DNA from 3 places in the Exiguobacterium sp. SH0S1 genome. Region 1 is predicted to be linked to each of the others. Evidence: riboswitches for the same ligand, from Rfam matches in the RefSeq annotation. Region 1 holds a riboswitch; each other region holds the start of a gene.
What was found. Region 1 has a riboswitch for thiamine pyrophosphate ahead of tenA (thiaminase II). Riboswitches for the same ligand answer to the same signal wherever they lie in the genome.
Positions count from the first base shown of each region.

Region 2: another riboswitch for thiamine pyrophosphate. It lies ahead of EVJ20_RS04005 (YkoF family thiamine/hydroxymethylpyrimidine-binding protein); the one in region 1 lies ahead of tenA (thiaminase II).
Region 3: another riboswitch for thiamine pyrophosphate. It lies ahead of thiT (energy-coupled thiamine transporter ThiT); the one in region 1 lies ahead of tenA (thiaminase II).

Region 1 covers NZ_SJVC01000005.1:83,826-94,286, reverse strand. Annotated here, with positions in the region: gene pelF (GT4 family glycosyltransferase PelF) at 1-1,116, shown strand, start outside; gene pelG (exopolysaccharide Pel transporter PelG) at 1,097-2,545, shown strand; TPP riboswitch at 2,607-2,711, shown strand; gene tenA (thiaminase II) at 2,793-3,467, shown strand; gene thiM (hydroxyethylthiazole kinase) at 3,464-4,255, shown strand; gene thiD (bifunctional hydroxymethylpyrimidine kinase/phosphomethylpyrimidine kinase) at 4,252-5,082, shown strand; gene thiE (thiamine phosphate synthase) at 5,021-5,692, shown strand; gene EVJ20_RS12120 (SDR family oxidoreductase) at 5,716-6,351, shown strand; gene EVJ20_RS12115 (GGDEF domain-containing protein) at 6,481-8,046, shown strand; gene EVJ20_RS12110 (OsmC family protein) at 8,090-8,539, shown strand; gene EVJ20_RS12105 (GNAT family N-acetyltransferase) at 8,637-9,077, shown strand; gene EVJ20_RS12100 (DUF4385 domain-containing protein) at 9,078-9,524, opposite strand; gene EVJ20_RS12095 (GNAT family N-acetyltransferase) at 9,593-10,156, shown strand; gene EVJ20_RS12090 (LacI family DNA-binding transcriptional regulator) at 10,320-10,461, shown strand, end outside.
Region 2 covers NZ_SJVC01000001.1:781,978-792,438, reverse strand. Annotated here, with positions in the region: gene EVJ20_RS04035 (amidase family protein) at 1-437, shown strand, start outside; gene rlmN (23S rRNA (adenine(2503)-C(2))-methyltransferase RlmN) at 507-1,568, shown strand; gene EVJ20_RS04025 (SMP-30/gluconolactonase/LRE family protein) at 1,732-2,613, shown strand; gene EVJ20_RS04020 (hypothetical protein) at 2,626-2,892, shown strand; gene EVJ20_RS04010 (GTP-binding protein) at 3,228-4,421, shown strand; TPP riboswitch at 4,487-4,587, shown strand; gene EVJ20_RS04005 (YkoF family thiamine/hydroxymethylpyrimidine-binding protein) at 4,667-5,260, shown strand; gene EVJ20_RS04000 (ECF transporter S component) at 5,253-5,828, shown strand; gene EVJ20_RS03995 (ABC transporter ATP-binding protein) at 5,821-7,149, shown strand; gene EVJ20_RS03990 (energy-coupling factor transporter transmembrane component T family protein) at 7,149-7,886, shown strand; gene EVJ20_RS03985 (DUF1643 domain-containing protein) at 7,900-8,487, opposite strand; gene EVJ20_RS03980 (lysozyme) at 8,521-9,204, opposite strand; gene EVJ20_RS03975 (CPBP family intramembrane glutamic endopeptidase) at 9,292-9,990, shown strand; gene EVJ20_RS03970 (alpha/beta hydrolase) at 9,968-10,461, opposite strand, start outside.
Region 3 covers NZ_SJVC01000001.1:361,747-372,207, forward strand. Annotated here, with positions in the region: partial or broken gene def (peptide deformylase) at 1-115, shown strand, start outside; gene fmt (methionyl-tRNA formyltransferase) at 101-1,072, shown strand; gene rsmB (16S rRNA (cytosine(967)-C(5))-methyltransferase RsmB) at 1,074-2,402, shown strand; gene rlmN (23S rRNA (adenine(2503)-C(2))-methyltransferase RlmN) at 2,405-3,490, shown strand; gene EVJ20_RS01805 (Stp1/IreP family PP2C-type Ser/Thr phosphatase) at 3,499-4,233, shown strand; gene pknB (Stk1 family PASTA domain-containing Ser/Thr kinase) at 4,239-6,176, shown strand; gene rsgA (ribosome small subunit-dependent GTPase A) at 6,220-7,104, shown strand; gene rpe (ribulose-phosphate 3-epimerase) at 7,106-7,762, shown strand; TPP riboswitch at 7,782-7,881, shown strand; gene thiT (energy-coupled thiamine transporter ThiT) at 7,956-8,528, shown strand; gene EVJ20_RS01830 (thiamine diphosphokinase) at 8,528-9,115, shown strand; gene rpmB (50S ribosomal protein L28) at 9,173-9,361, opposite strand; gene EVJ20_RS01840 (Asp23/Gls24 family envelope stress response protein) at 9,614-9,976, shown strand; gene EVJ20_RS01845 (DAK2 domain-containing protein) at 9,999-10,461, shown strand, end outside.

The DNA of each region.
Region 1 (10,461 bases):
ATTCTCGGGAAACAAGTCCCATCAAGCCAAGCCTTCTTCTCAAGCGAGTTCTTTTGGAGAAACGTAAAATCGGCTTACGCAGAAGAAATGAACGGTGGCTCGTTCATCGATTATTTTTGGATGTGGCAGAGTATGTATATGCCGATCTTGCGTGTGTTGCATCAACCGTTACCAAAAGTCGATCTCGTCCACTCCATCTCGACAGGCTACGCCGGTGTCGTCGCATCTTACATGAAAGAGACGCAAGGTATCCCGTTCATTTTGACCGAACACGGCATCTACTCACGTGAACGCGAGGAAGAAATCCTTCAGTCTTATTGGATTCCGTCCCCTTACAAACCGAGATGGGTTCGCTTTTTCCATCACTTGTCACGCGAGGCGTATAACGCGGCCGACGAGATTATCACACTGTTTGAGCGGAATCGCGAATATCAAGAGTGGATTGGCGCGCCTAGCGAGAAGACGAAAATTATCGCCAACGGGATTGACGACCGTCATATCCACGCTACGCTTGAGCGAGCCGAGAATGATGTGTTCCAAATCGGGGCTATCGTCCGCCTCGTTCCGATCAAGGATTTGAAGACGATGATTTATTCCGCAAAAATCCTTCAAGAGCGCCATCGGCTGTTTAAACTGACGATCATGGGTCCGCTTGATGAGGACGAAGAGTACGCCGAAGAGTGTCGTCTACTGATTGAGCAGAGCGGGCTGACCGACTATGTCGAACTCGTCGGGAAAGTGAACGTACAAGACTGGTTGCCGAAATTTGATTTGTTGTTGTTGACGAGCATATCGGAAGGGCAGCCGCTTGCCATTTTAGAAGGGATGGCGGCTGGCATCCCTTGGGTGGCGACCGATGTCGGGGCTTGTTCGGAACTACTTTACGGACGCGCTGACGATCCGTTCGGTCCGGCCGGCTTCATCGTTCCTCCGGTCCATCCGGAAGCCATCGCTGACAAAGTCGAATGGATGATGGATTATCCGCGCGAACGGATGCGCTTCGGTAAAAACGGCCGCGAGCGTGTCCGTCAGTATTATCGATTGCAACAGTTCGTCGACCGCTATAAAGCCATCTATGAAGCGAGGAGGGAACAGTATGGCGGGCATCGGGTTTAAGTTACAAAAGCTGTTTCAAGAAGACTATTACTCTTCAAGACTGAAGGCGTACACGTTTTCCGGTCTCGTCACATCGGGCCCTTGGCTGATCGTCATCCTCGTTGTCGGTACGATTCAATGGTTGGCGTTTCAGATGCCGATGTTGTCACTCGAGGAACGGACACTGTTTATGCTATCCGTGTCTTACGCGTTCATTTTCTCGCAAATTCTATTTAGTTTTCAGCAGCTCGTCGTCACGCGATACGTGGCCGATTTGTTTTATGAAAAGAAAGCCCATGAGATCTTTCCTGTCTTCACCGGCATGTTAAAAGTGACGATTCTCGCTGCCGTCGTCATGTATAGCGTGTTTTGGCTGATTTCACCGCTCAGTTTCGCCTATAAGCTCGTCCTGTTCGTCTTATTCATGACCATCAACGTCATCTGGGTCATGTTCTTGTTCTTGAGCGCCGCCAAATTTTATCAAGCGGTCGCTTACAGCTTCTTGCTAGGCGGGGTTATTTCAGTCGCGAGCGTCTATTTGATCAGTCGTCTCATGGTCAACCCATCGAGCCTCGAGCTTCTGTTTGGCTTTACCGTTGGGATGGTCGTGACGCTGTTCGGGCTATTCTTCGCGATGCTTCGGACGTTTCCGCTCAGGTATGCGACGCGAGAGTTTTCATACTTCCGGTACTTTGATAAGTATCCGGACTTGTTCGCGATTGGTGTGTTATACGTGCTTGGGATCTGGGTGACCAACTTCATCATTTGGTTTGGTGAAGGTCGCATGGTGATTGCCGATTCGTTCGTGTTCAATCCGTATTATGACACGGCTGTGTTCTGGTCGTACTTGACGATCATCCCGACCCAGCTCTTGTTCGTCGTCGCTGTCGAGACAAGGTTTTACGAGCGCTACCGAACGTTTTACGGCTTGATCAATTATGGCGGGGCGTTACACCAAATTGAGAAGGCGAAGCAGACGATGACGACGGTGTTGAAAAATGAATTGATCCGACTTGGGCGAAGTCAAGGTGTTGTCACCTTGTTCGCGATCCTGATGGCGGGTGTGTTCGTCGGTTGGATTGGTGTCCCGGAAGAAGTCGGTCAAATTTTCCGGATGACGACGCTCGCCGCGTTCGCGAACGCGATGATTCTCGTACTGACGCTGCTCTTGCTTTATTTTGAGGACCGGCGTGGTGCGTTGTTCGTCAACCTATCGTTCTTCACATTGAACGCCTTGTTCACGTTGTCGTTACTATCGCGCGGGATCGATTGGTATGGGGTCGGCTTTGCGATCAGCACGACCATCACGTTCTTTATCGCAGGACTGCGCTTGATTTATTTTATGGGGAAGGTCGATTATTACGTGTTCGCGGCCTCGAACCGTCGTAAGCTCGGGACGGAACGGTTCTCGCATTTTGGGACCGCGCTCAACCGTCGCTTCTCGCGTTAAAGGGTTTGCATTTTTCAAAAAGATTGATATGATGTGGTCGAAGATGACCGAATTTCATAATGTTTGCCACTAGGGGAGTCGCTTGACGCGGCTGAGATGGACAAGGTCCAGACCCTTTGAACCTGATCTAGTTCACGCTAGCGGAGGGAAGTGGGCGAAACGTCCTTTCTCACACTCTTTGTGTATGGCCGACGCCGCTTCCGTTATGGGAGGCGGCGTCTTTTTTCATACAAAGGAGGAGAATACGATGACATTTACCGCACACATCCGCCAAGAGGCCAACGCCTTGTTTGAGGCGAGTTTCCACCATCCGTTCGTCCGCGCGCTCGGAGACGGGACGCTCGACGAGGCGAAGTTTCGGCATTACGTGATGCAAGACTCGTACTACTTGAATCAATTTTCGAAAGTACAGGCGAAGGGCGCTACACTTGCCCCGACGATGGAGCTGGCGAGCCGATTTTTGACGCACGCCCTCCACACGATCGAGGCGGAGCACGAGTTGCATCGGGAATTTTTTACGATGCTCGAGGTGAGTGACATGGAGTGGACGACGTTCGAACCAGCTCCGACGGCTTATGCATACGCGCTCCATATGCAACAAGCCGGCCCGACGCTCGGAGACGTGCTCGCGGCGATTCTTCCATGCTACTGGGTGTATTACGAGATCGGGGAGCGCTTGAAGGACGCAGAGCCAGACCATCCGATCTATTCTGTTTGGATTGCGACGTACGGTTCGGAATGGTTCCGTGAACTCGTCGAAGAGCAGATCGAGCGACTTGACGAATTGGCGGGACAAGCGACGGAGTCAGAACGGATTCGCTATCAGCAACTGTTTTTGAAAAGTTGCTACTATGAGCTCGCGTTTTGGGAGATGGCCTGGACACTCGAATCGTGGGAACTGCCGCTTGAGGTGGGACAATGAGGCCGGATCTATGGGAAGCCGTCCGGTTGAAGCGACCGCTCGTCCATAACATTACGAACACCGTCGTCGCCAACTTCTCGGCCAACGGGTTGCTCGCCATCGGTGCGTCCCCGGTCATGGCTGATGCGATCGAAGAAGTGGCAGACATGGCGACCGTGAGCGATGCCCTCGTCTTGAACATCGGGACGCTTGACGCAATGACCGAGGCGACGATGATCCGCGCCGGACAAGCCGCGAATCAGTCGGGCCGCCCTGTCGTCCTAGACCCGGTCGGTGTCGGGGCGACACCGTTCCGCCGCGACGTCGTCGAACGGATTTTGCGAGACGTCCGCGTCACGGTCATCCGTGGGAACGCCGGGGAAGTCGCCACGCTTGTCGATGCCGGTTGGACGACGAAAGGGGTCGACGCCGGAAGCGGCACACATCATCCGCAACAACTCGCTGAACGAGCAGCGAACCGATATAGCTGTGTTGTCGTGATTACCGGGGCGACGGATTTCGTGAGCGATGGTACGGTCACGCTAGAGATTTTGGGCGGTCATCCGCTCATGACAGAGACGACAGGCACCGGCTGTCTACTCAGTGCGGTCGTCGGTGCGTTCCTTGCTGTTGAACCGGACGTGATGACGGCAACCTCGACCGCGCTCACCGGATATGCACGATGCGGCGAGTTGGCGAGTGAAGCAGCGACGGGTCCGGGGGATTTCCCAATCCACTTTCTCAACGCGCTCGCTACCATGACGTCAACTGACCTGCCGAGCGACCGAATCGAGGTGTTCGCGCGATGAGGCCTCAAGTCTTGACCATCGCCGGTTCGGACTCTGGCGGGGGAGCCGGAATCCAAGCCGATTTGAAAACGTTTCAAGAATTAGGCGTATTTGGCACGAGTGTCGTGACCGCGGTGACGGCTCAAAACACGCGTGGCGTGCACGGTGTCGAAGCCGTCTCCGCCGACCTCGTCGCACGCCAGCTCGATGCAGTCGGATCAGACTTTATCATCTCGGCGTGCAAGACCGGGATGCTGTTCAATCGTGAGTTGATTGACGTCGTGGCGGACGCAATCGAGCAGCATCGATTTCAAAATGTCGTCGTCGATCCGGTCATGATCGCTAAAGGCGGTGCGACCTTGCTTGAACGGGACGCCGTCACCGCGCTACGGACGAGGCTGTTACCGATGGCGACGGTCGTCACGCCAAATATCCCTGAAGCTGAAGTGTTGACCGGCTTGACGATTTGTACGTTCACTGATCGTATGAAAGCAGCTGAGCGCTTGTTGTCTTACGGGGCAAACGTCGTCATGTTGAAAGGCGGTCATTTGGACGGTCCTCTCGCCGAAGACCTAGTCATGACGAAGACCGATACGTTTCGAATGGTGACACCACGGTTGCTGACGAAAGATACGCACGGGACCGGCTGCACGTTTTCGGCTGCGCTAACAGCGGAGCTCGCGAACGGGCATACCGTTACGGAAGCCGCGCAGAAGGCGAAACAGTTCATCCATAGTGCCATCGCCCACGGATTACAAATCGGCAGCGGGCATGGACCGACAAATCATTGGGCGTATAACAAGCACCCGAAGGAGGTGGTTTCCATTGAATCCATCGCCTATCGTTGAGCGGTTAAAGCTCTACTTCATCTGCGGCACAGCGGATACGTTTGATCTCGTTCAGACGGTCGAAACGGCGCTTCAATGTGGTGTGACATGTTTTCAATTTCGCGAAAAAGGTAAAGAGCCACTGTATGGGGATAAAAAAGAAGCGATGGCACGAGCGTTGCATACACTTTGTCGACAGTACCGTGTCCCGTTCATCGTCAACGATGACGTCGAGCTGGCAATCAAACTCGATGCGGACGGAGTTCATGTCGGACAAGAGGACGCAGCAGCCGAAGTCGTTCGTCGGCGAATCGGTTCAAAGAAGTGGCTCGGTGTCTCGGTCCACTCGATCGAGCAAGCCGCAACGGCTTCGAGATACGCCGATTATGTCGGAATTGGACCGATTCATCCGACTGTGTCGAAACAAGACGCGGCCGAAGTGAATGGAACGATGCTCATTCGGCAAGTGCGAGCCCGGTTTCAGCATTTGCCAATCGTGGGGATTGGTGGAATCATGCCTGAACACGTCGAAGCGATTCGACGTGACGGGGCTGACGGCGTAGCTGTCATCTCGGCCATTGCTTCTGCACCGGACGTGGCCATGGCCACACGGCGTTTCGCTTGTCTCTGAATTTTATTTGAGGAGGAAGACAGATGAACGTATTTGTAATTGGAGCGAATGGACAGATTGGAAAGCAACTCGTAGAACGATTGAAGCAGGATGGGAAGCACGAAGTCACCGCGATGGTGCGGAAACAAGAGCAGCTAGACGAGTTCAAAGCGAACGGCTATCAGGTGGTTCTCGGAGACTTAGAAGGTGACGTTGAGACGTTGAAGCAAGCGATGAGCGGCATGGACGCAGTCGTGTTCGCGGCCGGTTCGGGCGGCAGCACGGGAGCCGACAAAACGTTACTCATCGACCTAGACGGTGCAGCGAAAAGTGTCGAGGCGGCCCAAGCGAACGGCAACATCAAGCACTTCGTGATGCTCAGTGCCTTGAAAGCGGAAGATCGCTCGGCATGGCCCGATTCGATGAAACCGTACTACGTGGCAAAACATCATGCGGACCGTTTGCTCGAACAGAGTGGACTCGACTATACGATCGTCCGTCCAGGCGCACTCACAGACGATGCCGGTACAGGCAAAGTGAACGTCGACAACGTGTCGACGGGCGAGATCCCGCGGGCGGATGTCGCAGCGTTCTTGGCCCATGTCATCGGTCGACAAGAAGCGGCAAACAAAGCCATCGATTTGGTCAAAGGTGATACTGCAATCGAAGAGACGATATAAATCATGTGAGCGAGCGGATTCGAAAATCCGCTCGCTTTTTTGCGGTGATGTGTCAGCCCGTTCGAAAAAGGAATTGATGCGGCCGATAGAGAAAGTAAAGACGTATCTATTCAAGAAAGGGGTCTGTTCATGACCGCGTTATTTGTCTATATGGCCGCCTATTTACTGCCGGCCTTCTTGTTGAGCCATCTCGCGCTCGACGTCTTGTTACGTAACCCGCGACAAGTCGAGCATCGTCTGCTCAGCCTGTTCGTATTCGGTTACGCAATGCTGTTTTTGGCGGAGTTCGGCCGTCACTTGTCACCGATCGAAGCGAGCCCGGCGTTCGTTACCTATTGGTTCGGCAATGCCGGCATTTTGATCTTTATCTTTTCGGTCCATTTCATCGTCAAAGTGACGGGCGTCGGTGCGAAGATGCCGAAATGGGTATACCCGTATGCAATCTACTTACCGTTGATCCCGGTTGCTCTGACGTTCATTCGACAAGAGAACATCATCAACAGTCAACGCTTCGACCAAGTCGGGCTCTGGATTTATCCTGAATTCAACGTTTCTTATTTGACGACGATGACGATTGGGAACGTCTTTCACTTCCTGATTATTTTGTTGTTGGCGTATGCGCTCAAACGAGCAGAACGGCATGAACATCAACGGGTGCTGCGTCTACTCATCTTGACGGCGGTACTCGTCTTGATTTGGGACATCGTGTTCGGTTACTTCCAATTTCGTGGAGTCATTCCGCCTTATGCGTATATGTACGGCGGATTGGTCTGGACGGTGGCGCTCGTTTTGGCAATGAACCGGCTCGATTTTCTCGCCTCTTACGCCAAGCGCTACGGGACGTTGTACAACTTGAACCCGTCGGCCATTCTGCTCGTCGACGATACTGGTCGGATCGAGAGTGCGAACCCGGCCGCACGCATGTTGTTCCACACGGTCCGTGTCGTCAATGAACGGTTCGTCGACCTATTGCCGGAGAAGAAGCGTGAGGAATGGTGCGATCACTATACACAGCACTTCACGGCCCAAAAGAAGTTTTTAGAGTTCGAGACGAAGGTTCAGACGAAGACCGGACAAGAACGATACGTCGTCATCGATGGTGACTTCGTCTATATCGATCAAAAAATTCACGGCATGATTTTGATTCGCGATGTCCACACGTTCAAGGAAGCGGAGCAGTCGATTCGTTTTTTCGCCTATCATGACCCGCTCACGAAGCTCGCCAATCGTCGGGCTTTTTATGAACAAGCTGATCAAGCGTTGCTTCAAGCGGACAACCTTGCCCTCGTCATCCTCGACCTTGACGGGTTTAAAGGAGTCAACGACACTTACGGCCATCAAGTCGGCGATGACTTCTTGATCCACCTCGGCGTCCTGCTCGAAGAAGTGACACCGGACACCGGGCTCGCGTCGCGCGTCGGCGGTGACGAGTTCTACATCTATTTGACGGACGTGGAAGAAGCGGACATCGTCATGTTCGTGGAGCGGCTGCGGACGACGTTGGTGGAACGGCCGTTCAAACTAGGGCACGGGGTAATCCCGATTCGAGCAAGCATCGGCGTCAGTGTCGCGCCAGACCAAGGCATGGATTTGGACACGTTGATTCATAAGGCGGACCAAGCGATGTATCAAATCAAGCAGCAAGGTAAAAATGACTATGCGATTTACGACGACGCGTTACACGGTCCGACATAACGGGAACGGTAGTAGAGATGTGATTTCAAAAGGAGGAGATGGGATGTCAGAAAAACCATTAGTGACGATGCGGGCCGAGGGCGAAGCGACGAGCGTGAAGACGACGGTGCATGTGCGCGACCTAGAGCCGTTTATCGTCGATGAGCCGGAACGTCTCGGCGGGACCGATGCCGGACCGAATCCGCTCGAATACTTACTCGGGGCGCTATCATCGTGTACGACGATCATGATCGCCTATGTCGCGCAAGACCAGGACTTCAACTATGACGGTGTGACGTTCGCGACGGAAGGGACGCTCGACCCGCGCGGCTTCCAAGGCGTCGAAGGGGTCCGGACTTATTTCGAGAACGTGCACGTCAACATCGTGCTCGACACGACCGAGTCGGATGAACGGATCGAGGCGCTACAAAAAGGCGTCGAGGCCCGGTGCCCGATCCATAACTTGATGCATGCGGCCGACGTCGACATCACGGCGACGTGGACACGAAAATAACGAGAGGATGGGGCAACCCATCCTTTTTCTTTGGACAGAGACAGGGAAACACCAACTGTGGCACGAACAAGAACAGATGCGAGAAAGGGGGGAGGCTATGCACATTCGACCGATGACACGAGAAAACGCCCGCGCCATCCAAGCGTGGACGTATGAAGCACCCTATGATTTTTATAATCAGGACCCTTCGGCTGAAGGGTTAGACGAGTTAATGACTTATCATGCGATTCACGACGATGAAGGGTTGTTCGGTTTTTATTGCCTCGGACCGTACGCGCAAGTTCCGAACCCGACATACGCGTACGATGCCATCCATCTCGATATCGGATTGGGCATGCGCCCGGACCGCACCGGTAAAGGACAAGGTCGTTCGTTCGTCGAGACGGTGCTTGGCGCAGCAGAGCGCGAGGAGAAACCGCTGCGCTTGACCGTGGCCGCATTCAACGAGCGGGCCATCCATTTGTATGAACAGGTCGGGTTCCGTCAAGTCGCCGCGTTCATCAAAGGGCAGACGAACTTCATCGTCATGGTCCGTTGATTAGCCAAATTGTTTTTGATGGGCTTTCTTTCGCTTCAAATAATCCTTGTCCGCTCGGATCTGGTCCCAGCGCTCTTTGAAGATGCGGGCCGACTCGGCTTTCTCTTCATCGATTTGGCGGTCATGGATGTCCCCGTCGTCTTTATACTTGCGGCCACCTTTATAGTTGGCGTAACGACGGGCCCGGGTATGGCCCATCTGGATGAACTTCCGCGCCATGTCCATGCCGACGAAGTCATCGTTGGCCCGATACGCCTCGAACAAGTCCATAATCTCATCGGCGGACTGGCGGGCGATGTCCGGTGTCTTAAAGCGCCAGTGCGGCAAAATCTCACTCTTGTAAGGCTCGACGAGCAGCACACCTTGTTCACCTCGTCCGACGCGATACAGCTCGGGCTGCTCGCGAAAATCAATCGTTTCAAAATCTAAGTCGTAATCAAACGGCATCGTCATCCCTCCTCTGTTCCGTTGTTCCCGGAACTGAGGCGAGGGAAACGAGCGAAGGAGCAGCTGACATGATTCAATTAGACACAGAACGGCTAAGGCTCAGAGCGTTTCAGCTCGATGACGCCGAAGCGATGCATCGCTATGCGAAGAATAAGCGGGTCGGACCGATGGCGGGCTGGGCCCCGCACGAGTCCGTCGACGAGACGCGGGACGTCATCCGTATGTTCCAGCAAGATCAAGACGTCTGGGCGATCACGTTGAAAGCGACCGGCGAACTGATCGGCAGCATCGGTTTGCACGACCGGCGACCAGACCCGGATATCCAACACGACAACCAGCGCGAAATCGGCTACGTGCTCAGTCCGGATCATTGGGGGAGAGGCTACGTCCCGGAAGCGGTGCGTGAGCTGCTTCGTCACGGATTTGTCGACCTAGGCCTCGAACGAATTTGGTGCGGTTATTTCGATTTCAATGACCGGTCGCGTCGTGTCGTCGAGAAGTGCGGTTTCACGTATGCGTTCACGACGACGCAAGAGCTGACCCGGTTGGACGGGCGGACCGTTCGAAGTTTGGTCTATGTCATCACGCGTGATGATTATGACAACCGTTCATCTCTTAATGGAGGAATCTGAAAAACGTAAAATGACCAGGAGAACAGGAGCGCCTTCCTTGATGGGAGGGCGCTCCTGTTCTCATAATTCTTAGCTGATACAGATTAATTTTAAAAAATAGTTGATATGTAACCGGTTACACATTATGCTTGTTTTGTAAGCGTTACCAAAAAGGAGGTTCGAGATGGCGACAATCAAACAAGTTGCCAAACGAGCGAACGTTTCTGTCGCGACCGTGTCCCGTGTCATGAACAATAACGGATACGTAAGTGCAGAAGCGCGGGAAGCCGTCGAGCGGGCCATCGCCGAACTTGACTATGCCCCGA
Region 2 (10,461 bases), on a different contig from region 1:
TCGGGATCGAGGCGTATTTGGCGACGACAGCGCTCCCGTATGAAACGCTCAAGGACTTGATGGACTGGAACAAGCTTCACCCGGAAACGATCCCGCACGGACAAGTTACGTTCGAGAAAGCGAATCAGTTATCAGGGCGTTTGACCGAGTCGAGCTACCTCGAGCGACGCTTAGCCGACGTCCGGCACGCGAAAACGGACGGCCTCGATCGTTTATTGATGGAACAAACGCTTCACGCCCTGGCGTTGCCACACGACTTGAATTACGATATGGCGGCGAAGGCAGGGCACCCGACGGTCACGATCCCATACAAGCTCAAACAGAGCGGGGCACCTTTCGGGCTGTCATTCACGGGTACGAGCTATGCGGAACGAGACCTCATCCGTATCGCCTACGCGTTCGAACGCCACGTGACGCGTCCGATCCCGCCTATGTAAGAACGTTGCACCTGTCGCTCACGTCCGCTACAATGGTACGTATGCGGATTGAAGAAAGGACAGATTACAATGAAATCATCTATATATGGGCTGACATTTGATCAGCTGTCGGACGCTTGCGTATCTTGGGGATACAGTGCCTACCACGCCAGACAAATATGGGACTCGCTTTACATCGACCGTGTCAGACGGCTCGACGAGATCGCGGTTCGTCCCGAAGTTCGCGAACAGCTTGAGGCGAACTATGCGCTGACGACACAAGAACTTTTCGTCAAACAAGAAGCGGGTGACGGCACGGTCAAATTCTTACTTAAACTGCACGACGGGCATTATATCGAAACGGTGCTCATGCGCCATAAGTATGGACGTTCCGTCTGTGTGACGACACAAGTCGGGTGCAACATCGGCTGTAGTTTCTGTGCGAGCGGCCTCTTGAAAAAAACACGCGACTTGACGGCGGGTGAGGTCGTCGAACAGATCATGACCGTTCAACACTATTTAGACGAGGTCGGTGAAGATGACCGCGTCAGCCACATCGTCGTCATGGGAATCGGGGAGCCATTCGATAACTTTGATAACTTGGTCGACTTCCTCCGTGTCGTCAAAGACGAGCGCGGTCTCGCGATCGCTCCTCGTAAAATCAACGTCTCGACGAGTGGGCTCGCCGACAAGATCTACAAGTTCGCCGACCTTGACCTGCGCATCAACTTGGCCCTCTCGCTGCACGCGCCGAACGATGCGCTGCGGACGAGAATCATGAAGATCAACCGGGCGTTCCCGCTCGATAAACTGATGCCGGCGATCCGCTACTACGTCGAGAAGACGAATAAACGGATCACGTTCGAGTACATCTTGCTCTCGAAAGTGAACGATTTGCCGGAACATGCCGAAGAACTCGCGGCGTTGATCGATGACATCAAAGACAAGTCTTACGTCAACTTGATCCCATACAACCCGGTCAACGAGCACATCCAGTACGAGCGGAGTACGACCGAGGACATCATGGCGTTTTACGACGTCTTGAAAAAACGGGGCATCAATACGGGCGTGCGTCTCGAGCACGGGACCGATATCGATGCGGCGTGCGGCCAATTACGCAGTAAACAAATGAACGTCGAAGGCGCCAAATAAACGAGCGCTCCGAATCGAAACCGATTCGGAGCGCTTTTATCGTGCCCGGGCGCATAATGCGTCAGACGAGAAATATCTTTAAACATTTTTGTGAATGATGAATAGTCCTTACCCCCTCAGGGAATAGTCTTTTGATATCAAAGCAGAGAGTGGAGGCAATTCAATGGAGACAGTAAACGCTACGTTATGGATTCGAGTCAGAAACACGCTCGGGGAAGGGCCTTGCTGGGACGCTGAACTGAAGCGGTTCTACTGGGTCGATATCGAAGGGCACGCGCTCTGGTGGTACGATGAGAAAGAAGATGAATTATCTTCGTTTGATATGGGACAGCAGGTCGGATTTGTCGTCCCTAAAGTGACCGACGGCGTGATCGTCGGATTGAAGGATGGTATCTATGAGTGGGATGAAACGTCGAAACAACTCGATAAACTCGTCGAACTTGATGACCCGGAAGGTGTCCTTCGCTTCAACGATGGGAAAGCCGACCCGTACGGTCGTGTCTTCGCCGGGACGCTCCACTTAAAAGACGAGTCTGAGCAGGCGACGTTGTTCCGCTTGAACCGCGACGGCACGACCGAGGTTATGTTGAGCGGATTGACGTTATCGAACGGGTTGACGTGGTCACCTGACCATACGTCGTTTTACCATATCGATACGCCGACCGAGACGGTTCGCAAGTTCCCGTTCGATTTGAAAACGGGCACGCTCGGGGAAGGTGAGGTCGTCATTGATTTCAAGAATGAGGACGGGTTCCCGGACGGTATGACGTCGGATGAAGACGGCTTTTTATGGATTGCCCACTTTGCAGGCGGGCGCGTCACGCGGTGGAATCCGGAGACGGGTGAAAAAGTGCTTGAAGTCATCGTCCCGGCGCCGAACGTCACGTCGTGTAGTTTTATCGGGGATGACTTAAAACAATTGGCGATCACGACGGCACGGGAAGGCATGGACGACGAGGCGCTCGCCGCTCATCCGGATGCGGGTTCGGTCTTCAAGATTGATACGGACGTGAAAGGGATGCCACTTTATCGGTTTGGACGTTAAGGAGGGACGGCTATGGTGAAGCGATTGCTCGTGCGAGCGGGAATCGGATTGGCACTAGCGGCGGTGGCTCGGGTCGGGATTCAAAAGATATTGGACGACCGGGCTCGGAAAGAAGACCATACGTATCTTGAACCAAAGTGGGACGAGACGCCGAGTGTGGATGCCGATAAGGATGATGACGAGGTCGGATTGACGCAACTCGATTCGATTTACCGGGCCGAGTGGCAGGCGAACACGTATCCTCGCTCCGAGGCGGAACGGAAAGCGTTAGAAGAATAACCGGTACGAAGAACATATCCAGAGCTTTTTCTTCGGCCGTCGAGGCCTCAGAAAAAGACAAATGGCCGCTAGATGGCGACCGTTTGCGTTGCTCGTTCGATGGCGCCCCGACTCCTGCAGGAAAGCAATCCAACGGAGACCCAGTAGCGACGTGAGTCGCGATGAGGCTCCGGGATTGCCTGCGGAAAGCGTGGGCGCCCGAAGGACGAGCGATAACAATCATGTTAGTCAACAAGAAAACACGCTCCTTTTGAGCGTGTTTTTTTGTTGACAACGGACGTGATCCCGTTCATTATCTAAAAAGTAATGATTACGATTTAAAGGTGGTATACATCATGAAACGAATTCCGATCACAGTCTTGTCCGGATATTTAGGAAGTGGCAAGACGACGTTGCTCAATCATATGTTGAACAATCGGGATGGTAAAAAATATGCCGTCATCGTCAACGATATGAGCGAGCTGAACATCGATGAGCGATTGATTGACGGGGCAGGTTTTTCACGGACGGACGAGAAGTTGGTGGAGCTGTCTAACGGTTGCATCTGCTGCACGTTGCGAGAAGATTTACTCGAGGCGGTCAGCGAGATTGCGAACGACCGACAGCTCGACGGCATCATCATCGAGTCGTCAGGCATCTCGGAACCGATCCCGGTCGCGCAGACGTTTACATATGCGGATGACGCCTTGGGTATCGACTTGACGAGCCGTGTGTATGTTGACGCGATGGTGACGGTCGTCGACGCATATCGATTTTTAAAAGACTTCAACTCGGGCGAATCGCTGCATGAACGGAAACAGGCTGTCGACACGGGTGATGTCAGGGAAGTCGTCGACTTGCTCGTCGATCAAGTCGAGTTTGCCGACATCATCGTCCTCAACAAGGCGGACCGGGTCACGGAACCGGAACTGCACGAAATCGAAAGTCTGTTACGCGCGTTAAACCCGGCGGCGCGACTTTTGACAAGCACATACGGGAACGTGTTGTTGTCCGACCTGTTAGACGTGAACTTGTTCGACTTCGACCAGGCGATGCATGCCGCCGGATGGATCCAAGAGCTCGAGACAGACGACCATACCCCTGAAACCGAAGAGTACGGCATCAGTTCGTTCGTCTATCGCCGCCGCCGTCCGTTCCACCCGGAGCGTTTACATGCGTGGATCGAACAGTTCCCGGAAGAAGTCGTCCGGGCGAAAGGTTTTTTATGGATCGCCTCACGGAACGACATCGCGTGCTTGTTCTCCCAAGCGGGGTACGCGTCGACGCTCGAACATGCCGGGCGTTGGCTCGCGACGCTTCCTGACGCGGAACGAAAGCAGATGTTCGCCGCCGAACCAGAGCTTGAGGCCGATTACATCGAGCCGTACGGCGACCGCCAGACGGAGCTCGTCTTGATCGGTCACCGAATGGACCGAGTGCGCGTCGAGCTTGAACTTGACGCCTGTCTACTGTCAGACGAAGAGATGGCGTCAGACTGGACAACGTTACGGGATACGCTTCCAGGAAACGGGATCGCGACGTTTTCATGATTTAACCGTTTACAATTCAGAATCGAACGGCTATACTTTTGCTTGCATGAACAACCGCATACATTGGACTACACTAGGGGTGCTTCGGCTGAGATGTGAGCATGGCTCCAATCCCTTATAACTCGATCCAGGTAATACTGGCGTGAGGAAGTGTGGCACTTTTTCTGATGGATTGATGATTGGATAAGTGGCCGCATTCTCATGGATGCGGCTTTTTTGTGTAACCAAATAAGGGGGGAATCATCATGAATCAACAATGTGGAACGAGCCCGATCGTCGGGTTCCGCTTTACGCTAAGCCCGATGACGTCAGAGTTCATACCGGTCATCAAAGGAGCACTCAAAGAGACTGATTTAAGCAACGTCTGGAGGCACACGGACGATGTGTCGACCGTGATTCGCGGTCGGGCCGAGCACGTGTTTGACGTCGCGAAAGCAGTCTTGTCACACGCCACGAGAACAGGGGCGCATGTGTCGATGAGCGGGACGTTCTCGGCCGGATGTCCGGGCGACACGGCCGGGGACAATCTGCTCGACGTATCGAGTGAGCCGGTGAACGGGCGGGTAGGTGCGCAATACGTCTCTTCACAGTTCGCGCTCTACCCGCTCGGTGATGATGATTACATGGACATCATCTATGAAGAGATCGATTTCGCGAAAGAACGGGGTGTGTTCAATGACGCGATGCATTATGCCTCAGGAATTCACGGAGACATCGAGCCGGTGTTCGCGTTTTATGAGGCGACGTTCAACCGTGTTCGCGAGAAGACGAGCCACGTCGTCATGACGGTCACGTTCAGTGTGAACAGTCCGTCACACGAGGGACGCGTTGATGCTTAACTCATGGAAGTTGAAAGAAATCGTCTTGTTGTCGATTTTATCGGTCGTCTTTGCCGTCGTCTATTTGGCGTTCGTCCATGTCGGGAACTTGTGGGCCGGCTTGATCGGGCCGATCGCCTATGAATGGATTTTTGGGATTTGGTTCATCGTCTCGATTATTACCGCCTACATCATTCGAAAGCCAGGCGCCGCCTTTTTGTCGGAAGTGCTCGCAGCGTCGATCGAGATGATGATCGGCAATGCGATCGGTCCGCGCATCATCCTCGTCGGCATCATTCAAGGACTCGGCGCCGAAGCGGCGTTCGCACTAACCGGGTATAAGCGGTATGACTTGTGGGTGCTCATGCTCGCCGGATTCGGTGCGGCAGTGACGAGTTTCGCATATACGTACGTCATGGGAGGTCTCAGCGCGCTAAGTCCGACGTACGTGGCTTTGATGTTCGCACTACGGGCGACGAGCGGGATGCTCATCGCAGGGATCGGCGGGAAGATTTTGAGCGACTTGTTGCTTCGAACGGGTGCGCTAGAAGGGTATGCCGTCACCCGGCAGAGGAAGGCACATGGTTGAGACCGAGCGTCTGGCGTTTCGTTTCCCGGGAGAAGAACGCGACGTATTGACAGATATCACACTTCGTCTTAAGGACGGCAGGACGCTCATCACCGGGGCGAGCGGGTCGGGGAAGTCGACTTTGTTCGCCTTGTTCAATCGGCTCTACCCGGACAACTGTGATGGGATTGTGACGGGGCGATTGCATCTATTCGGTCGGTCCTATGCCACGTATCGGCCTGGCGAGGTGAATCGCCGCGTCGGGACGGTGTTTCAAGACCCGGACAGCCAGTTCGTCATGCAGACGGTAGAGGAAGAGCTGATTTTCACGCTCGAAAACTTTTCGGTCGCCCGAAGCGAGATGATGGACCGTGTCTCAGCGATTTTGCACGAGTTACATTTGTCCGATTATCGCCACCGCACCATCCATGATTTATCAGGGGGCGAGAAGCAGCAAATCGCCGTCGCCTGTGCCTTGATCGGATGTCCGGAATGGCTCTTACTCGACGAGCCGCTCTCACACCTCGACCCGGCGACGGCACGTCGGTTCGTTCGCTGGCTCGACAAGTCCGCACGGAACGTCAATATCGTCGTCATCGAGCATCGTCCGTACATGTGGGGCGACTTCTTTGACCGGCACCTGGAACTCGTGAACGGAAGGATCGCAGGCGATGGATCGTTCGTCGTTCAACCGGATTATACATTTACGCCGATTGAAACGACACGGGGCACAAACACATTATTTCAGATACCGAAAGTGAATCACAAAAAGTTTCAACTTGCAGCGAGCAAAATCGCAGTGGCCCCCGGGGATGTGATCGCCATCCTCGGTCGGAACGGCAGCGGCAAATCGACGTGGCTAAAAAGCCTGGCGCGGCATCACCGTGAAGTCGGGCTCGTCCCGCAATCCCCGGCGCATTTGTTTGTGACGAGTGACGTGTCGCGGGAACTAGCATATGGACATAACCGTTCAATCGAGGACATGTTGGCACGCCTCGGGCTTGAACGTCTGCGTGACGCCCATCCACTCTCACTCAGTCACGGTCAAAAACGGAGACTCGCCATCGGGGTGATGCTTCTGTCGGGTAAACAACTGCTCGCGTTTGATGAACCGACGGCCGGTCAAGACGAGGCATCACTTCGAGCGCTCCATGCATTGATGGCTGAACGAGTCCGTGCGGGGCAGACGGTCTTGTTCGTAACGCACGATCTCAGTTTCGCCCGTGCCGCGAGCACGTATTATTTGATGAGTGACGGGAACTTGAGTGGGCCGTACGATGCGTCGATTTGGGACGACTCGGACTTATTGCGGGCCCACGGACTGTTGACGGAGGCGTTTTGATGACGTTTCACGAGATGAACCCGACAATCAAGTTCTTGACCGTGACGTGTCTCATGTTCGGTCTCGCCTTCGTGTACAACCCGTGGACTCCGCTCGTCGTCTTCTTCGGCACAATCGCCCTCCAATTCATCTTTTCCGACGTGAGCTGGAAGCGATGGGGACTGTTCATGATCCCATTTTTACTGACCGCGCTCGGGACGCTTTGGACGACGCTCGTCTTCGGCAGAGAGGCGAGCGGGCAAGTCGTGTTCTCGCTCTTCGGCAATGATGTCACCGAGGAGAACGTGTTGTTGGCGGCGACACTTTCGCTTCGGGTCCTCGCCTTTACGGTCCTGTCGCTTCTGTTCACGCTGACGACGGACCCGAAGCGGTTCGTCTACAGTCTGATGCAGCAGGCGAGATTGTCTCCGAACATCGCCTATAGCGTCTTCGTCGGCTTTCGCTTTTTCCCGATTTTAAAGATCGAACTGATGCAGCTCTATGAAACGCATGCCTTACGTGGCGTGCGCCTCGACACCCGGATCGATCACGTGCGGCACATCCCGAAACTCCTAATCCCGCTTCTTGCCGGCGCTATCCGTCAAGCCGAGCGGATCGCGTTCTCGATGGAGGCTCGGGGATTTACGGGTGAACATCGTTCCACGTACGAGGTGATTCCGGTCACGCGAAACGATTTTCTGTTGGCGTCACTCTTGTTCACGCTGTTCGGAGTAAGTGTATGGATCGGCGTGCGATAAAAAACAGGACGACTCATTTCGAGTCGTCCTGTTTTGTCTCTTTCAAGATCTTAAATTTCGGTTTGATCGATTCGTTATTGAACGCTTCGAGTACCGTATTTTCATTGGCCATGCGAATTTGTTGCGGTTCGCCTTTTGACGTCGTACCGATACAATACATGCTCGCCTCGTGCTCGGCGAATAACGTCTTGTACAGTGTGGAATGGTGCATGAGGCGCCCAGGCGAACCCCAACCGACGATGATCATGCCGCCGCTCGTCTCGACCTCGTCGAGCGTCTCTTCCACGTAATGAAAGTTCACTTCGTCGAGTTGAGACTCGACGTAGGGTAGGTTGTCATTGATGGCGAGCGTCGGGACGAGACTGATGACGCGCATCTCGCGGATCGGTTTGTCCAAATGGTTCCGCATGAGCATGTAGGCGCGTTGAGTCGTCGTACCAGATAAAAATGCATCGCTCATCCGTGGAGAATAGATGATGACGGCACAAATCACCCCATCGACGACGTCGGTGAATTCATACGTTCGCATGTAACGCTTTGTCTTGTCTTCGTTAAATATCGATTTGACTCGAATCGTCACTTCCTCGATATGCGTGTTCATGTTGTTTCCTCACTTTAACCAAGTAGTGCCGGGTCATGCCCAGCCTGCGAACCAATCGAGATACCGGATCGTATACCGGGCGACCTGCTGCGTCGTCGTCGTCGCGTCACCAGGCAGTAAAGACAGCTCGTCCTGATACTGCTCATAAAAGGACATGACGTCTGACACGTACTGGTCACTCCGGTTGTATTCAAAGATGGCGTTTTGAATCGAGTCGACTGAATCAGTCGTCTGCCCGCCGTGCTCGCTCAAATAGTAAGCGGCGGCATGGGCCGAGTCGACCAAACTATGAGGGTCGGCCTTGCCGTCATCATCCCCGTCTCGGCCTAAGCCGCCGTACTGCTCAATCAGCGTCAAGTCGGTCAAATCGACTTCGTCTTCCGGGACATCACCTTTTTGGTCATCCGTATCGTACTGCCAACCGAGCCACGTCCGCGGCATAAATTGGAACGGTCCGATCGCGCCGACCGAAGAGCGCATCGATGAACTGTGCGAGAAGATCGTCTCGACACGGTGGACGGCGGCGAGTAGCCGCCAATCGACGTCATAGGTGGCCGCGGCTTCCTTGTAGACGTCTTGGTGGACCGCCGGGATACCGTGGTCACCGTAATAGGCCCGGTAGAGGGCGTTGTTCACTTTATCATGTTGACCAAACCAGCCGATTGCGCCGAGGCACAGCACGATCACAAGCATTACGCCGGTCAGTCGCAGCATCATTCGTTTCAAGATTCCGCCTCCTAGCTTTCTAGACAATACCCGAATAGTGTAGCATATAGCTAACAGGAAGGACAGGAGAGGATATAGATGCTTGAACAGGTCGTCTTTACGATTATTCTTGCGTATTTATTGATCGTACAACTATTCAACGCCCGGCTCGTGAAGCCGATGATCGAGGCGCTCGGGAGAACCCGTGTCTATGAAGAGACGATCAAGTCGGCATGGGGGCTGAGCCTGCTCTTACTAGCGCTCGTCTTCTTGTTCCAAGTCCCGCCGGAAGCGGTCGGTCTCGGGTTCGCGCCGCCGGATGGGGACGGGCGCGCCTGGCAGTATTTCTTCTTTTCGACCATAGTCATCTCAGGTCTCATCGCGTTCTATTTGCTCGTCAAGACGTCGGCCGCGTTACGGACAAAGCTTCGGCCGTTTTACGGGCTTGAGATTGAACGATTGCTCCTTCCGCGCACGACCGACGAAGCGAGAGCGTGGGGCGCAGTATCGTTCACGGCCGGGGCGACCGAAGAGTTCATATTCCGCGGCGTCCTCTTGTATACGATTTCTTTATACACGAACGTCCCGGATGCGACGCTCGCCATCATCGGGGGCGGGCTGTTCGGTCTGGCCCATGCGTACCAGGGTCCGAAAGGGGTTGTCACGACGGGCCTTGTCGGTTTCCTGTTCGGCTATTTATATTTGGCGATGGGAATGCTGTGGCCGTTGATCCTCATCCATACGTTGCTCGACTTGATCGCCGGGCCGATTCACGTCACCGACGCAAAAACTGACTGACAGCGTTCTCGTAGGCAGGTTGGTCTTTTAAGATACAATTCGTATGCTCGGCGCCGTGAATGAGTGCGAGCGCGTTCTGGCGGTTGAGTGCGTTCATCTCGACGGACATCCAGGTCGGGACAAAGTCGTCTTTCGTGCCATGGATGAACAGCACCGGTGCAGTGATTGATGCGAGCGCTACTTTCGGTCGGACTTGCCGCATCGTGAACCGGGCCCGACTCCACAAGAAGTAATTGATGCCGGGCAACAACAAGTCCCCCGGTAAGCGATGTAGCACGTTCAATTGGTGACGCATGAGTTGCCTCATGTCATCGAACGGGCACTCGGCGATCAAAAAATCCACATCAGTGAGCGGCCCGGCCTGAAGAATCGTCGCGGCGCCCATCGATACGCCGTGGAGCCCGACTTGATCGACCGTCTCATGGTCGCGTAACCACTCGACCCAGTCGACGATGTCATGTTTCTCGTGGT
Region 3 (10,461 bases), on a different contig from region 1:
CGTCAAGACGCAAGACATGAAAGGGCGCTTTCAAGAAGTGAAGGCAAGCGGCTTCTTCGCGCGTGCCATCCAACACGAGATCGACCATTTAGACGGCGTCCTGTTCACCGATAAACTCGCCGTTCCTAAGCCAGGAACCGACAAGCGCATCGTCTTCATGGGCACACCGGCGTTTGCCGTATCCGTACTTGAGCGCTTGCTCGAAGAAGGATACAATGTCGTAGGTGTTGTCTCGCAGCCGGACAAACCGGTCGGTCGCAAGCGCGAGCTCAAACCGACACCGGTCAAAGAGTGTGCGCTCCGTCATAACATCCCGGTATTGCAGCCGATCAAAGTCCGCACCGATTACGAGGATATTTTGGCGCTTGAACCGGATTTGATTGTGACGGCGGCTTACGGGCAAATCGTGCCGAGTGAACTGTTAGAGGCGCCGACATATGGCGCGATCAACGTGCACGCCTCGCTCCTTCCAAAATACCGGGGGGGCGCACCGATCCATCAAGCGATTTTGGACGGAGAGACAGAAACGGGCGTCACGATCATGTACATGGTCGATAAATTGGATGCAGGTGACATGATCGCGAACACGATCGTCCCGATCGAAGAGACAGACACGGTCGGTACGCTGTTCGACAAACTTGCCGTCGCAGGGTCTGATCTGTTGATCAAGACGTTGCCAGCCTTTTTAGAAGGCTGGATCGAAGCGGTACCGCAAGACGAACGTGACGTCACGTTCGCACCGAACATTAGCCGGGACCGCGAACAGCTGGACTGGTCGCAGCCGGGTGCATCGATCTTCAACCACATTCGTGGCATGAACCCGTTCCCGACGGCGTATACATTGATCGCAGGCGAGCGGGTGAAAGTGTTCGCGAGCGAGAAGACGAGCGGGAGCGGTGAGGCGGGCACAATCGTCCGGCTTGAAGAGGATGGGTTTGTGGTCGCGACTGGAAATGACGTCGCCATCAAAGTGACAGAGTTACAGCCGGCCGGAAAAAAACGGATGGACGGTGCCACGTTCATGCGCGGTGCCGGACAAAAGCTGCAAGTGGGCGACCAATTAGGAGGGTGACATGAACGTAAGACAAGCAGCGCTTGATACGCTGATCAAAATCGAACAAGGCGGAGCCTATTCGACGATCGCGGTCAACGATTTATTAAACCAAAAAAAGCTAGCTTCAAAAGACGTGGGACTTTACACAGAGCTCGTCTACGGAACGCTCGGGCGGAAGCGGACGCTTGATTATATATTGGAGAAGCGTGTCCAAAACCCGAAAAAACTGGACAGTTTCGTCTTACCGCTCCTGCGGATGAGCGTGTATCAACTGTTCTATTTAGACAAAGTGCCGGACCGGGCCGTCTTACACGAGGCGGTCGAGATCGCCAAAAAACGTGGGCACTCCGGCATCGGCAAGTTCGTCAACGGCGTGTTGCGCAACGTCACCCGTGACGGGTTCCCAGATTTGAGTGGGCTTCCTGACGCCGAACGGATCGCGATCGAGCACAGTCATCCCGACTGGCTCGTCGCGGATTGGATCAACACGTACGGGATTGAGGCGACCGAGGCGATGTGCAAGTTGAACAACGAGCCGGCCCCGGTGACAGTTCGCGTCAACCGCAAACAAATCACGGTCGAGGAGATGATCGAACGCCTCGCCGAGTCAGGCGTACAAGCGTCACGTTCTGAGCTATCGTCAGACGGTCTCGTCATCGAGTCCGGAAACGTTCATACGACGCCGTTTATCGACGCAGGACTTTTGTCGATTCAAGACGAGAGCTCGATGATCGTCGCCGACGCGCTCAGTGCCGAGAAGACCGAACGCGTGCTCGACGCGTGTGCCGCGCCAGGCGGCAAAGCGATGCACACCGCCGAACGGATGGACGGCGGGACGCTCGTGGCGCTCGACCTTCACCCTCATAAGGCAAAACTGATCGAACGACAAGTGAAGCGATTGCAAATCGATGGAGTGACCGCACTAGCCCTCGATGCAAGAGACGCCGGAGATGAGTTCGAACTTGAGAGCTTTGACCGCATCTTGCTCGATGTCCCGTGCTCGGGTCTAGGTGTCATTCGCCGCAAGCCAGATATTAAATGGACGAAGGACAAAGAATCCCTTTCTGGACTGCCGATCATCCAACGTGAAATTATTGACGCTGTCTTGCCACTACTGAAGCAAGGTGGTACGCTAGTGTACTCGACATGTACAATCGACCCGTCTGAAAATGAACGGCAGGCCGACTATATATTGTCGAACGGATTGACGTGGGATGAAACACTCCGAGATCGTCTTCCTGAAGTGTTACGCCCGATGGTGTCATCGGACCGCGCCGAACTCAAACTACTTCCGACGACGTTCGGAACTGACGGCTTCTACATCGCCGCATTTAAGAAAGAGGTATAAACATGAATCCAAAAGCAGTTGAAAAAACCCCATTAGTCGGCGCCAAGCCGTCTTTATATTCGCTCACATACCCTGAACTCGAACAATGGCTCATCGATGCAGGAGAAAAGGCGTTCCGCGCGAAACAGTTATATGACTGGATGTATGTCAAACGGGTGACGTCATTCGATGATATGACGAACTTGTCGAAACCGCTTCGTGAAAAACTCGATGCTTCGTTCCAGTTGACGACGTTAAAAGAACTCGTCCGCCAGGAATCACAAGACGGAACAATCAAGTTCTTGTTCGAGCTCCAAGACGGTTACTCGATCGAGACGGTACTCATGCGCCACGAATACGGCAACTCGGTCTGTGTCACGACACAAGTCGGCTGCCGCATCGGCTGTACGTTCTGTGCATCGACGCTCGGCGGGTTGAAACGTAACCTTGAAGCCGGAGAAATCACGGCTCAAGTATTAGATGTTCAACGGGCGCTCGACGTGAGCGGTGAACGTGTCGACTCGATCGTCGTCATGGGAATCGGCGAACCGTTTGACAACTATGACGAATTGATGCGTTTCTTGCGCACGGTCAATCACGATGACGGTTTGAACATCGGTTCACGCCACATCACCGTCTCAACGAGCGGGATCGTGCCGAAAATCTACAAGTTCGCCGACGAAGGGATGCGCATTAACTTTGCGATTTCACTTCATGCGGCGTCGACGGAAGTTCGGACACGTCTCATGCCGATCAACCGTGCCTACAACTTGGACAAGTTGATGGAAGCCGTCAACTATTACACGGAGAAGAGTGGACGTCGTATCACGTTTGAATACGGTTTGTTCGGTGGCGTCAATGATACAGAAGAAGATGCACACAAGCTTGCCGACTTGTTGAAAGGCGTCAAATGCCACGTCAACTTGATTCCAGTCAACCATGTGCTTGAGCGCGACTATGTGCGCACGCCACGTAATCAAATTTTTGCCTTTGAAAAAGTGCTCAAAGATCGAAAAGTGAACGTGACGATTCGTCGCGAACAAGGTTCGGATATCGATGCGGCTTGTGGGCAGCTTCGAGCGAAGGAGCGCGAACAAGAAACGAGGTAATCAGGAAGATGGAATTAGCATACCGAACCGACCGTGGGCAGGTGAGGGCTCAAAACGAGGATGCCGTCTTGATTTTAGGGGACGAGCATGCCGGGATCGCCCTCGTCGCCGACGGCATGGGGGGGCATGAGGCAGGAGAGGTCGCGAGCGGGCTCGTCATCGAGCAGTTTCGTCGCGCCTTTCCGACGCTTCCGGCCACACCGTTAGCGATGGAGACGTGGTTCCGTGATAACGTGGAGCTGGCAAATGAGCAAGTGCTTGAATTCGCGAAGCAGTCTAATCTCGTCATGATGGGGACGACCATCGCTGGCGTCTGTTGGCATGACGAAACGATTGTCATCGTGCACATCGGCGATAGCCGCGTCTACGCCCTTCGTGGCGGAACACTCCAACAATTGACGGAAGACCATTCTTACGTCAACGTGCTAAAACAACTTGGGGAATTGACGGAAGAAGAAATGCGGATCCACCCGAAACGAAATATTATCACCCGTGCGATCGGCTCAAAAGAGCACGTCGAACCTGATCTGCAAGTGTTTGCCGACCCCGAGTTCGACACGATTTTAATCTGTACGGATGGCTTGACGACTCACCTGACAGATGAAGCCATCAAACACGCCTTAACTCGTCCCATCTCTGCGGATGCTAAGGCGGACATGTTGATCGATCAAGCCAACCGATTGGGTGGGAGCGATAACATCACTGTGGCGCTCGTCCAATTTACAGATAGAAAGAGAGGATGAATCCGATGCGAAGTGGAGAACGAATCAACGATCGTTATCGGATCGAACAACAAATCGGTAGCGGCGGCATGGCAAATGTCTACCGGGCTCACGATGAGATTTTAAACCGAACCGTCGCCATTAAGGTGTTACGATCTGAATTCTCGCATAACGAACAATTTATACGCCGGTTCGAACGAGAAGCCCATGCGGCAACCAGTCTGAACCATCCAAACATCGTCGCCATTTATGACGTCGGAGATGAACAAGACATTTATTACATCGTCATGGAACATGTCGATGGTATGACGCTCAAACAATATTTACAGGAAGAGTACATATCAATCGAGGAAGCGTTACGGATCATGGGACAGATCTGTGATGCGATCGATCATGCCCATGCCCATCGCATCATTCATCGGGATATCAAACCGCAAAACATGATGATCGACCAAAACGGGAACGTCAAAGTGACCGATTTCGGGATTGCCGTGGCCATGTCGAACGCGACGCTGACCCATACGATGTCAGTCCTCGGGTCGGTCCACTACTTCTCTCCGGAACAAGCGCGTGGCAAGTTTGCCGATGAGAAGTCAGACATTTATTCGCTCGGTGCGGTGCTGTACGAACTTGTGACAGGACGAGTCCCGTTCATCGGTGAGACGCCGGTCGCGGTCGCGTTGCAACATTTGCAAGATGATCCGATCCGACCGCTCGACTTGAACCCTAAAATTCCGCAAGCGCTTGAGAACTGTATTATGCAGGCGCTCGCCAAATCGCCGGGGGCACGACATGCCTCGGTCGCTGCTTTTAAAAAAGACTGCTTGACGTCGCTCAGCCCAGACCGCGCGGACGAACCGAAACGGATGCCGACAGAACAAGACGAGTTTGATCAGACGCTCGTCATGGCGCCTGTCGTCCCGGAAGAACCGAAAGAAGTCGTCAAGCAGCCGGCAGCTGCAGTCGAGCCGGAATCAGCGACGCCGAAGAAACAAAAGAAAAAGAAGTGGTGGCTCTGGCTAGTGCTCGTGCTTCTATTGATTGGTGGCGGGGTTGCCGCGTATGTGGTTGCAGATGAAATGTCACGTGCCGTCGTGCCTGATGTCGTCGGTATGAGCGTCGGTGATGCGACGACTGAACTGGAAGCATCCGGATTCGTCGTTGAGACGACGGACCGAGTGAGTGACAACGTGTCTGAAGGCGACGTGATTTCGCAAAACCCGCAACCTGGACGGAAGCCGAAGCGTGGAACGGTCGTCACCATCGTCGTGTCTGCTGGGAAAGAGACGGTCGAGATGCCTGACGTCGAAGGGTTGTCTCAAACAGCAGCGGAACGAACGTTGAAAGATCTTGATTTCACAGATATTGAAATCCAATCCGAAGCGTCCGAAACGGTCGACAGCGGAGATGTGATTTCGCAATCGATCACGCCAGGTGAAGAAGTCATCGCGTCGGAAGAGACGGTCACGCTCGTCGTCTCGACCGGCAGCAATAAAATCGAGCTTGCTAATTTGACGGGCTATACGTTCGAAGAGGCGTCAACTTATGCCGAGCAAAACAACTTGAAAATCGTGAAACGCGATGAGTATTCGACGAGTATCCCAGCGAATCAAATCATTCGTCAACTGCCGACGTCAGGGACGGCGGTCGATCCGGGAACGGAACTGACGGTCATCGTCTCACAAGGAGTCGAGCCGACCGACATCTCGATCGAGCGGGAAGTGGACGTCGAAATCGAACCGCCGGCAGAGGGTGAAGAGGCGGAGCCGGTCGAAGTCGTCATTCGTACCGTCGATGCCCGTGGTGAGATCGAAGTGTTGCGTGATATGATCACAGAAACGACGACGTATTCCTATACGCTCGTCATTGCTCCGGACGAAGTCGGTACCGCGACGATTGAAGTCGAGGGTGAAGTCGTTCGGACCGATACGGTGACATACGCCCAAGCAAAAGATTCACAATGAAGAGGTGGCGTGCGCGTCACCTCTTTTCTAAGGAGGAAACAGGATGAAAGGAACGATTATTCGCTTGCAAGGTGGGTTTTATGATGTCATGACCGAAACGAAAGTTGAAATCAGATGTCGCGCCCGGGGAAACTTCCGGAACCGAAACATTTCGCCCGTCGTCGGGGACGACGTCGATATTCAAGACCAAGGGGACGGGACCGGCTACATCATGGCTGTCGATGAGCGGTCGAACCATCTCGTCCGCCCGCCGATCGCCAACATCGATCAGGCGTTTCTGCTCTTTTCCGTGAAAGAGCCGGCATTCTCGTTTCATTTGCTTGACCGCTTTCTCATTTTGATCGAATCGAAGCAAGTTCACCCGATCATCGTGTTGACGAAGATGGACTTGTTGCTAGAAGCTGAAAAGGAAAAAATTAGTGCGGCGGCAGCGCTATACCGTTCGATCGGCTATCAAGTCATTGAGACGTCGACCGAAGACGGAGCTGGGATCGAGCTCATCCGCAGCGCGTTCAAAGACAAGACGAGCGTATTCGCCGGACAGACCGGCGTCGGGAAGAGTTCGTTGCTGAACGCGGTCGCACCGGAGCTTGAACTCGCGACTGGTAAGATTTCGAAAGCGCTTGGCCGCGGGAAGCATACGACGCGTCACGTCACGCTCATCACACTCGCGGACGGGTTCGTCGCCGATACACCTGGATTCTCGAGTCTTGAGTTCCCGGAAGAACTTGAAGTCGAGGAGATGCGTTGGTGTTTCCCTGAATTCGTCTTGCGGCACGATGACTGTAAATTCCGTGGTTGCGCCCATTTGAACGAGCCAGGTTGTGCCGTCAAAGCGGCGGTCGAGGCCGGAGAAATCGCTTCCACCCGCTATGCGAACTATGTTACGTTTATGGAGGAATTAAAAGATAGACAACGGAGGTACTAACATGATTAAAATCGCACCATCGATCCTGTCGGCCGATTTTGCCAACCTTGAGGCAGAGGTCAAAGCGGTCCAAGAAGCAGGGGCCGATTACATTCATTTTGACGTCATGGACGGTCAGTTCGTGCCGAACATCTCGATTGGACTGCCGGTACTCAAAAGTTTGCGTGACAAGTCGGACATGGTATTAGACGTCCATTTGATGATCGACCAACCGGAACGGTTCGTCGAGGACTTCGTTCAAGCAGGCGCCGATATCGTCACGGTCCATGTCGAGGCGACAAACCATTTGCATCGCGTATTGCAACAAATCAAAGGAGCCGGCGCCAAGTGTGGTGTCGTCTTGAACCCACATACGCCGTTGTCATCAATCGAGCACGTGCTCGGTGATGTCGATATGGTGTTGCTCATGACCGTGAACCCTGGCTTTGGCGGCCAAGCGTTCATCGAAGCGGTCGTCCCGAAGATTGCGGCGCTCAGCGAGATGCGCCAAGCGCGTCGTCTCGACTTCGAGATCGAGATCGATGGCGGGGTAAATCCTGCGACGGCAAAACTTTGTATCGACGCAGGTGCCGACGTCCTCGTTGCCGGTTCAGCCATCTATAACGAACCGAGCTATAAAGACGCAATCGATAGCATTCGCAACGCGTCTCGTGTATAATCGTCTGTAGAACAACAAATATTGTCGCAAGGGGTGTCACATCTGTGGCTGAGAGGCATGAGCTAACCCTTTGAACCTGTTCCGTTCACACGGACGTAGGGATGTGGCGAAAATGCACGTTGCTACACGATAGCAGCATGGCGTTTACGTCATGCTGCTTTTTGTCGTTCACTCATATCAAGGAGGGAATAAGATGAAACAACGTTTAAAACTACAGGCGCTCATTGAAATCTCGCTGTTCGCCTCGCTCGGACTGATCTTTGACATGCTCATCCCATATCGGTTGCCGCAAGGCGGAGCAGTCAGCTTGGCGATGCTGCCGATTCTCGTGATGGCTTATCGGCATGGATTGAGAGGCGGACTCGCGACAGGCGCGCTCGTCGGGACGCTACAACTGTTATTTGGGGCCTATATCTTCACGCCGGTCCAGTTTTTACTCGACTACACGGTCGCCTACGGCCTCGTCGGAGTCGCCGGCATCTTCGCCGGGCAAGTCAAACAGTCGGCAAAAGACGGCGCCAAGAAAACGCTCACGTTCTATTTGATTCTCGGGGCGTTGATCGGCTCGGCGCTCCGCTACGTTGCGCACGTCGTCTCCGGCATCGTCTTCTTCGCCGAGTATGCGGAAGGACCGGTCGTCTTGTACTCGCTCGGCTATAACTTGACGTATATGTTGCCGTCGTTCCTCGTCTCGGCGGTCGTGATCGTGCTCTTGTTCACGTCGGCGCCGCGTTTCGCGACGCTCGCGACACGGGACATCAGATAATGCGTGTCTTGATTGTGGCTGCGAGCCCGGAAGCGGTCCCTGAGCTTCCTCGGAACGCCGATTACGTCATCGGCGTCGACGGCGGCTATCATACGCTGCTCGACCGTGGGATGAAGCCGGACCTGCTCGTCGGTGACTTTGATTCGTTCACAGGCACCGTGCCGGAGGAAGCTGTCCGTTATCCGTCTGAAAAAGACGTGACCGACCTTGAGATCGCTCTCGAGGCGGCACGAGGGAAAGGGGCGGACGTGATCGACGTGTACGGTGCACTCGGGGGCAGACTCGATATGACGCTCAGCAACGTCGGTCTGCTCGAGGCGTACCCCGAGATGCGGTTGTTCGCAGACGGGCAAGAAGTGCGCCTCGTCGGAAAAGGGGACTATCGTCTCCCGCGTCGTCCTGACCATTACTTGTCGCTCGTACCTTGGAAACGGGCCTCGGTCTCGATTCGTGGCGTCAAGTACCCGCTCGAGAACCATGACGTCGTCAGCCATGAGGCGCTGACGATCTCAAACGAGTGGTCGGCGGAAGAGGCGGATTTGCTCGTTCATAGCGGCAACGTCTTGATTATGTATATAAAGAAATAAACAAAAAAAATCCCATCGGCGCATGCCGCTGGGATTTATTTCGTTCGTGTATGGTAATTATACGCGTTCAACGAGACCTGATTTAAGAGCGCGAGCTGAAACCCAAACTCGTTTAGGTTTACCGTCAACGAGAATGCGAACTTTTTGTACGTTTACACCCCAAGTACGTTTTGTCTTGTTGAGTGCGTGCGAACGGTTGTTACCTGACTTAGGTGACTTACCTGTTACGTAGCATTTACGTGCCATGCGTTTCCCCTCCTTTTTTATGTGGGTTCGTCCTAATAGACACTCGTTTATATTAGCATGGGTTTTTTCACGATGCAACTAGAAAATAACCGGATGACAAGAAAAAAACTTGACATTACGGATGAGGATTTTAATAATGAATGAGGGTTGCGGTTACAATTGACCGAGTTTAGGGGCATGTCCTTTTAATAACTAGGTACTTATTGTAGAATATACTGTAGGAATCATTCCGAATAAAGGAGGCTACTCCATATGGCAATTGAAATGAAGACAACATATGGCAATATTGATATCACGAACGACGTGGTCGCGACACTCGCGGGCGGTGCGGCGATGGAATGTTTCGGCGTCGTAGGAATGGCGTCACAAGCTCAACTGAAAGACGGGATCGCAGAACTGCTCAAACGTGAGAATTATGCGCGTGGCGTTGTCGTACGTCAAGATGGAGAAGACGTACATATCGATATGCACATCATCGTGAGCTACGGGACGAAAGTGTCGGAAGTCGCGTACAACGTGCAAAGTCGTGTAAAATACACGCTCGGTGAAACTTTAGGATTAAACGTTTCGTCGGTAAATATATTCGTACAAGGCGTTCGTCTGACGAATGACTGACGAGAACGAAGGAGGATTTGGTGTGGGGTTAAAACGTTTAGATGGATTGGTGTTTGCGCAAATGGTCGCAAACGGTGCAGCCAACTTGAGCCAAAATGCAGATTACGTGGATTCGCTTAACGTCTTCCCGGTCCCAGACGGCGACACGGGAACGAACATGAATTTGACGATGACTTCAGGTGCGAAGGAAGTGGCCGCACTCGACACGGCGAACATCGCTGACGTGTCATCGAAGTTTGCCCGCGGCCTACTTATGGGGGCCCGTGGGAATTCGGGTGTTATTTTGAGCCAATTATTCCGTGGTTTCGGTAAATCGATCGAAGGAAAGACAGAATTGTCGACACTCGACTTTGCCGAGGCACTCAAACGTGGCGTCGACACGGCATACAAGGCGGTTATGAAACCGGTTGAAGGAACGATTTTGACGGTTGCTCGTGAAGCGGCCGACGAAGCGCTCCGTGCCTCTGAGTCGACGAGCGACTTCA